DNA from 2 places in the Cupriavidus sp. NPDC089707 genome. Region 1 is predicted to be linked to the other one. Evidence: predicted binding sites of a transcription regulator. Region 1 holds the regulator's gene; the other holds the start of a gene.

Evidence for each region. The regulator sigma-54, encoded in region 1, starts transcription at its own class of promoters, with help from an activator protein. The targets are predictions, from matches to a motif close to TGGCANGNAANCTGCTTT.
Region 2: ACIP1U_RS18450 (ATP-NAD kinase family protein) is a predicted target of sigma-54. The motif match lies at 1,628-1,645, and genes of this name have one in related genera.

What each region holds. Positions count from the first base shown of each region.
Region 1 is NZ_JBIVHB010000001.1:75,169-78,574, forward strand. It holds gene ptsN (PTS IIA-like nitrogen regulatory protein PtsN) at 1-269, opposite strand, end outside; gene hpf (ribosome hibernation-promoting factor, HPF/YfiA family) at 637-987, opposite strand; gene ACIP1U_RS00400 (RNA polymerase factor sigma-54) at 1,036-2,514, opposite strand; gene lptB (LPS export ABC transporter ATP-binding protein) at 2,669-3,406, opposite strand, start outside.
Region 2 is NZ_JBIVHB010000010.1:240,760-244,165, reverse strand. It holds gene ACIP1U_RS18455 (thiamine pyrophosphate-dependent dehydrogenase E1 component subunit alpha) at 1-485, opposite strand, end outside; gene ACIP1U_RS18450 (ATP-NAD kinase family protein) at 519-1,592, opposite strand; gene ACIP1U_RS18445 (sigma-54-dependent Fis family transcriptional regulator) at 1,777-3,406, opposite strand, start outside.

The sequences.
Region 1 (3,406 bases):
TCGAACGGGATCGGCTCGGCCAGGCGCATGAAGGCGGCGAGCGGTTGCTTCAGGCCCTTGATGCGGCCGTGCGGGATTGCCACGCCGGCGCCAAGTCCGGTGGAGCCCAACGACTCGCGCGCGAACAGGTTATCCGTCACGGTGGCGCGCGCCACGCCATGGTTGTTCTCGAAAAGGAGCCCGGCCTGCTCGAACACACGCTTCTTGCTGGTGACGCTGACGTCGAGGGTGATATTGCCGGGTGGCAGCAATTTGGCCAAACGATTCATGGGCGATGCGCAGGATTTCAGTTAGCGGGCGGATCCGCCGTTCCGCAGGGCAGTGCGTGGCTCAGAGGCTGCCGGTCGCCGGCAACGCCGAGGCGTCCGGCCATTATAGAGCAGCGGCCTCCCTGTGATTGTGCAGCGCAGCGCCGCGCCTGTGGGCGTCCGCACCTCAACCGGGCGGGGCAGGATGCGGTTCTGCATGTATGGCGCAGCATACACCCTGCCGCGGCCATTGCGAACATTCCGTCTCAAACGGGTGACAGGCCTTTGCGCAGGCGCCACAGCGCCGCGGGCGCAAAAAAGCCGCGCAATGCGCGGCTTGCCTGTTCAGTTTTGATTCAGCAGCCCTCTGCGGAGCCACCGGGCATTCTCATTGCTGCATCTGCGCTGCGGCCATCTGGTACTTGACCGCTTCGCGGTCGTGGCCTTGCACGCGGTCCTTGTAGCGCAGTACCTGACGGTCCAGCTTGTCGACGAGTGCGTCGATCGCTGCATACAGGTCTTCATGATGCGCTTCAACGAAGATGTCCTTGCCCCTGAGATGTAGATTGATTTCCGCGTATTGCCGACGGTCCTTTTCCTTGTGGTTGTCGACAGAGAGCAGCACGCTAACGCCAATGACCTGATCGAAATGCCTGACGATTCGCTCCAGCTTCGTTTCCACGTACTCACGCAACGGCGGCGTGATGTCAAGGTGGTGTCCACTGATCTTGAAGTTCATAGCGCTTCTCCTTCTGAAAGAGCCTCACCAGGCAGGCGGTGGGCTCGGCTACAAAGACTTGCGGAGATTCACTGCGGGGATCTTCAGGGCTTCGCGATATTTGGCAACGGTGCGACGTGCGACAACGAAGCCTTGCTCACCCAGCAGTTCGGCGATGCGACTGTCGGAAAGGGGATTCCTCGGGTCTTCGGCTCCTATCAGTTGCTTGATCAAGGCGCGGATGGCCGTTGATGAAGCCGCGCCACCGGTTTCGGTGGACACGTGGCTGCCAAAGAAGTACTTCAGTTCGAAAGTACCCATCGGCGTTGCCATGTATTTATTGGTCGTCACCCGGGAGATGGTTGACTCGTGTAATCCCAGTGTATCGGCAATCTCCCGCAAAACCAAGGGGCGCATGGCGATTTCGCCGTGCGTGAAAAAGTTCTTTTGACGCTCGACAATGGCCTGTGAGACACGCAGGATCGTGTCGAACCTTTGCTGGATATTCTTGATCAGCCAGCGTGCTTCCTGCAGCTTCTGCTGCAGGCCCGCGGTACCCGACTCGCCCTTGGCGCCGCGCAGGATCTGCGCGTACATGTCGTTGATGCGCAGCCTCGGCATCACATCCGGATTGAGTTGCGCGATCCAGCCGCCGCCGCTCTTGCGCACGAACACATCGGGCACCACGAAGTCGGCCTCGGGGCGGCTGTATGCATGGCCGGGGTAGGGGGCCAGCGAGCGGATCAGTTCGTGGGCGGCCTTGAGTGCAGGCTCGTCTACCTGCAGGGCTTTTTTCAGGCGCGTGTAGTCGCGCACCGCCAGCAGTTCGAGGTGGTTGTGCACGATGTTCAGCGCCAGCTCGCGCTGCGGGTGCTGCAGCCGGCGCAATTGCAGGCCCAGGCACTCGGCCGCGTTGCGCGCGCCCACGCCTGGCGGGTCGAAGCTTTGCAGCAGCGTCAGCATCGCCTGCACTTCCTCGATCTCGAATTCGAGTTCTTCCGGCAGTTCGGCGCAGATCTCTTCGAGCGTCGCGGCGAGGTAGCCGTCGTCGTCGAGCGATTCGATCAGGAAGATGGCCAGGCCCTTGTCGCGCACCGAGATCTTCAGCGGCGTGAGCTGTTCCATCAGGTATTCGCGCAACGTGGGCTCGGCCTCGCGCAGCTGCATCGGCGTCTTCTCATCTTCGTCGCCTTGCGGGCGGCGGGCGAAGTCGTCCAGGCTCCAGTCGCCGCCGTAGTCTTCGCCGCTGTTGCTGTCGCCGTAGCTGTCGTCGTCGCCTGCGCTATCGGTGCGCGCCTCGCCGTTGCCTTGCGGTTCGGCTGGTGCCGGCGCCGGCGCGCTCTGCACGTTGACCGAGCCATCGGCGGCCACGCGCAGCGGGCTGTCGATCCAGTCGTTCTCGCGTTCGAGCAGCGGGTTTTCCGTGAGCGCCTGTTCGACTTCCTGCTGCAGTTCCAGCGTCGAAAGCTGCAACAGCCTGATCGACTGCTGCAGTTGCGGCGTCAGTGCCAGGTGCTGGGAGAGGCGGAGCTGTAGCGACGGTTTCATGCGACCTATTCTATGCGCATCTTTCCGTTGTTGGAACGGAAATTGCTATCGATGTCGCGGCTTGATCGACGCCGGCAGTGGGCGGCCCACATCCAGATCATGGGGCCGGTAGCAGGCAGAATCAATGGCCTGCCGCTGCGGGCAGGCGGGTACATCACATGCGGAAGTTTTCGCCGAGGTAGACGCGCCGCACCGATTCGTTGGCGATGATCTCTTCGGGCCGCCCGGCGGCCAGCACGGTGCCTTCACTGATGATGTACGCGTGGTCGCAGATACCAAGCGTTTCGCGCACGTTGTGGTCGGTGATCAGCACGCCGATGTTGCGCGCTTTCAAGAAGCTGACGATGCGCTGGATTTCGCCCACTGCGATCGGGTCCACGCCGGCGAACGGTTCATCCAGCAGGATGAAGCGTGGCGACGATGCCAGCGCGCGCGCGATTTCCACGCGGCGGCGTTCGCCGCCCGACAGCGACAGCGCCGGGTTGTTGCGCAGGTGCGCAATCTGCAGGTCGTCGAGCAGCGCGTCGAGCCTGCGGTCGATCTCGGCCTTGGCCAGCGGCTTGCCGTTCTCCACCTGCAGCTCCAGCACGGCGCGGATGTTTTCCTCGACGTTGAGCTTGCGGAAGACCGAGGCTTCCTGCGGCAGGTAGGACAGCCCCATGCGCGCACGCTCGTGGATCGGCAGGCCACTGATGTGGTCGCCGTCGAGCACGATATCGCCCTCATCCAGGTTCACCAGCCCCACGATCATGTAGAACGAGGTGGTCTTGCCCGCGCCGTTGGGGCCGAGCAGGCCGACCACTTCGCCGCTCTTCACGTCCAGCGAGACATCCTTGACCACTGTGCGCGAGCCATAGCGCTTCTTCAGGTGGCGCACGACCAGCGTGCTGCC
Region 2 (3,406 bases), on a different contig from region 1:
GCGCCGTCGCCGCAGAAGGTGATGCCGACCTCGCCCTTGCCGCGGAACTTGGCCGCCAGCGCGGCGCCGCAGATCAGCGGCGCGCCCGCGCCCAGGATGCCGTTGGCGCCCATCATGCCCTTGGACAGGTCGGCGATATGCATCGAGCCGCCCTTGCCGTTGCACGAGCCGCCCTTCTTGCCATAGATCTCCATCATCATCGCCACCGGATCCACACCCTTGGCAATGCAGTGGCCGTGGCCGCGGTGCGTGCTGGCGATGCGGTCGCCATCGTGCAGGTGGTGGAGGATGCCGACGCCCGCGGCTTCCTCACCTGCGTACAGGTGGACGAAGCCCGGGATGTCGCCACGCGCGAAGTCCACGTGCAGGCGCTCCTCGAAATCGCGGATGGTGCGCATCTTCCGGTACACCGTCAGCAGCGTTTCCTTGTCGAGCGGCAGCGCGGCGCGATGTTGCGCAGGATCTTGCGAAGCTCTGGCTGTCATGTCTGTCTCCTTCGTTCTATCAAGGGTTGCACTTCAGGAAAGGCAGGTAAGCAACGGGTTGGTGCTGCGCATCAGCCGATGCTGCGCGGCATAGCGCATGCAGCCCGCCACGTCGATGCTGCGAAAAGCGTGTTCATGCAGGGTCACGGTGACTTCGTCGTCAGGGCCGAAGGCCAGCTCGCGTTCACCGTCGAGCGCAACGATGCCGCTGCGCTGGCGCACGCGGTGCGGGCGGCCGTGTTCCAGCCGTTCCCAGCCGGCCACCGGCACCGTGCATAGCAGTCCCGGCGCAATCGGTGCGCGCAGGTCGAATTCGCCCTCGCCCGGCGCGGCGAGCTCGATCGCCAGGCCGCCAGGATCGCGCCGGCCCAGCGGTTCGAGCAGGCCTGCGATGGCGGACAGGCCGATGGCCTGCGGATCGGCAAACGACACATAGACTGCGGCAAGGGTGTCGGTCTTCCACAAGGCGCGCGCGCCGATGAAGTGTTCGTGCGAGATCACCGCATCCACCAGCGCGATGTCGCGGCGAAAGCCGCCGTCGCCGTCGCGGATGACGATGTCGAGCCGCTTGTTGGAGGCAAGGGCGTACTTGTCGGGAACGCGCCCGGTGGCGTAGAGCCCGGTGGCGAGGCCGGTGATGGTGGGCTCGCGCATCTCGGGGTAGGCGTTGTTGGTGCCGGTCGACAGGCCGGCGATGGGAACGCCGCCGCATTCGCGCACCACCGCGCGGTGGGTGCCGTCGCCGCCGAGCACGATGATGGCGGCCACGCCGGCATCGGCCATGCAGCGTGCGGCATGCAGCGTGTCGTCGACACGCGCGGTCACGGGCATGTCGAGGTATTCGACGGCGGGCAGGCCAGAGTCGGGGCCTTGCCGGCGCGCCAGGTGCCGCGACAGCATGACGCGCAGCCCTTCGCGGTCCGGCATCATCAGCACGCGGCCTACGCCGCACGCCGCCAGCGCGGACAGCAGGCGCAGCACGATATTCACGCGATCGGCCAGTTGCAGGCTGTTGGCGTTGGCAATCACGCGGCGGATATCGCGCGCGGAAATCGGGTTGGCGATGATGCCGACCAGTGGCGTGCCGGCGACGGCTGCGTGCCCCATTGCCTGTCTCCTGTTGTCGTTGTGGTGACAGGCAAATTGCAATGGCTGTGCCAGTGCGCGCAGGGCGAAAAATGCGAAAAAACCGAGGGATTACCCGCAGCGGATAGGCAAAGCGGAGCGCTGCGGTGTGACAGGTGTCACAGCACAGGTGTACAGCGGGTGGACAACCGTATCGCCAGCCCGATCAGTGGACGGGCTTGCCGCCTTCGTCGTCAGCCCCGTCGCGCCGGTTAGGCGACTGGATGCCATAACGTTCCATGCGCCGGTACAGCGTCATGCGGCTGATGCCGATCTGGCGCGCGACCGCGCTCAGGTTCCAGCCGGAAGCGCGCAGGTACTGCATCAGCAGCATGCCTTCGGGCGGCAGCTGGTGCGGGTCGAACGGCGCGGCGGCGCTGTCGCCGGCGATCTCCGCAGCTTGCGGCGGTGCCGCGGGGATGGCCGCGGTCCCGAGGCCGTCGGGCAGGTCGTGCTCATCGATATAGCCGCCGGTGCAGACGGCGCGCGCGTATTCCAGCACGTTGCGCAGCTCGCGCAGGTTGCCCGGCCAGCGATGGCGATGCAGCCGCTCGCGAGCCGCCGGCGCCAGCGTCACAGGTTCTCCAGTGCCCTCCTTCAGCAGCTTCGCCATCAGCCAGTCGAGGTCGTTGCGTGCGCGCAGCGGCGGCAGCTCGAAACGGGCGCCGTTCAGGCGGTAGAAGAGGTCTTCGCGGAAGCGTCCTTCGGCCACCAGTTGCTCCAGGCCGTGGTGCGTCGCGGAAATGACGCGCAGCCGCACCGGCACGGGCCGCGCGGCGCCGACCGGCAGCACCTCGCCCTCGGCCAGCACGCGCAGCAGCCGCGACTGCAGCTCGCGCGGCATGTCGCCGATCTCGTCCAGGAACAGCGTGCCGCCGTCGGCTTCCTGGATCAGCCCGCGCTTGCCGCGCGGGCCGGCGCCGGAGAAGCTGTTGGGCAGGTGGCCGAACAGTTCGCTCTCGATCAGCGTTTCCGGGATCGCCGCGCAGTTCACCGCGATGAACGGCCCGCCGCGGCGCGCGCTGGCCTGGTGCAGGGCCTTGGCGAAGAACTCCTTGCCGCTGCCGGTCTCGCCGTGGATCAGCAGGTTGATCGGCGAATCGACCAGCCGCGCGGCGCGCTGCAATTGCTGTTGCAGCGCTGCATCGCCGCCGGTCAGGGCGGCCAGCGCCTCGGGCATGGCCACCGGCGCTTCCTTCGCAGGTGCCTGCCAGCGCAGCGCGGGCGGCATCACGCTCAGGTACAGCAACCCGCCGCTGCGGTTCAGCGCGACCAGCCGCTGCTCGCTGGGCCGGGAGTAGACGTAGTTGCCCAGGTCCTCCAGGCGGGCGCCGAACAGCGCCTCGAACCGCTGGCCGAGCACGGTGGCGCCGGCCGCGCCGCCCAGCTCGCCCTCCAGCATCAGCCGGGCGCGGTGGTTGTGGCCAACGATGCGGCCGGCTTCGTCCAGCGCCAGCAGGTATTCGGGATTGACGTCGACGAACTCAGGCGCCACGTTCAGCTTCAGGATCCAGTCGCGCCGGTGCGCGCGCAGGAAGTTGGCGTTCTCGATATGGGCGGCATAGATGCGCACCAGTTGCAACGCCAGCCCCTGGCTGTCCTTGGCGTGCGGCGAGGTCAGCGCGGAGATGTCGAGGATGGCGTGCAGGTTGCCGTGCGTGTCGAACAGCGGCGCGGCGGTGCAGGTCAGCGGGATATGGGTCGCATCGAAATGGTCGGCCTGGTGCACCGTCAGTGCCTGGCCTGTGACCAGCGCCGTTCCCACCGCGCAGGTGCCGGCGCCGCTCTCGCTCCAT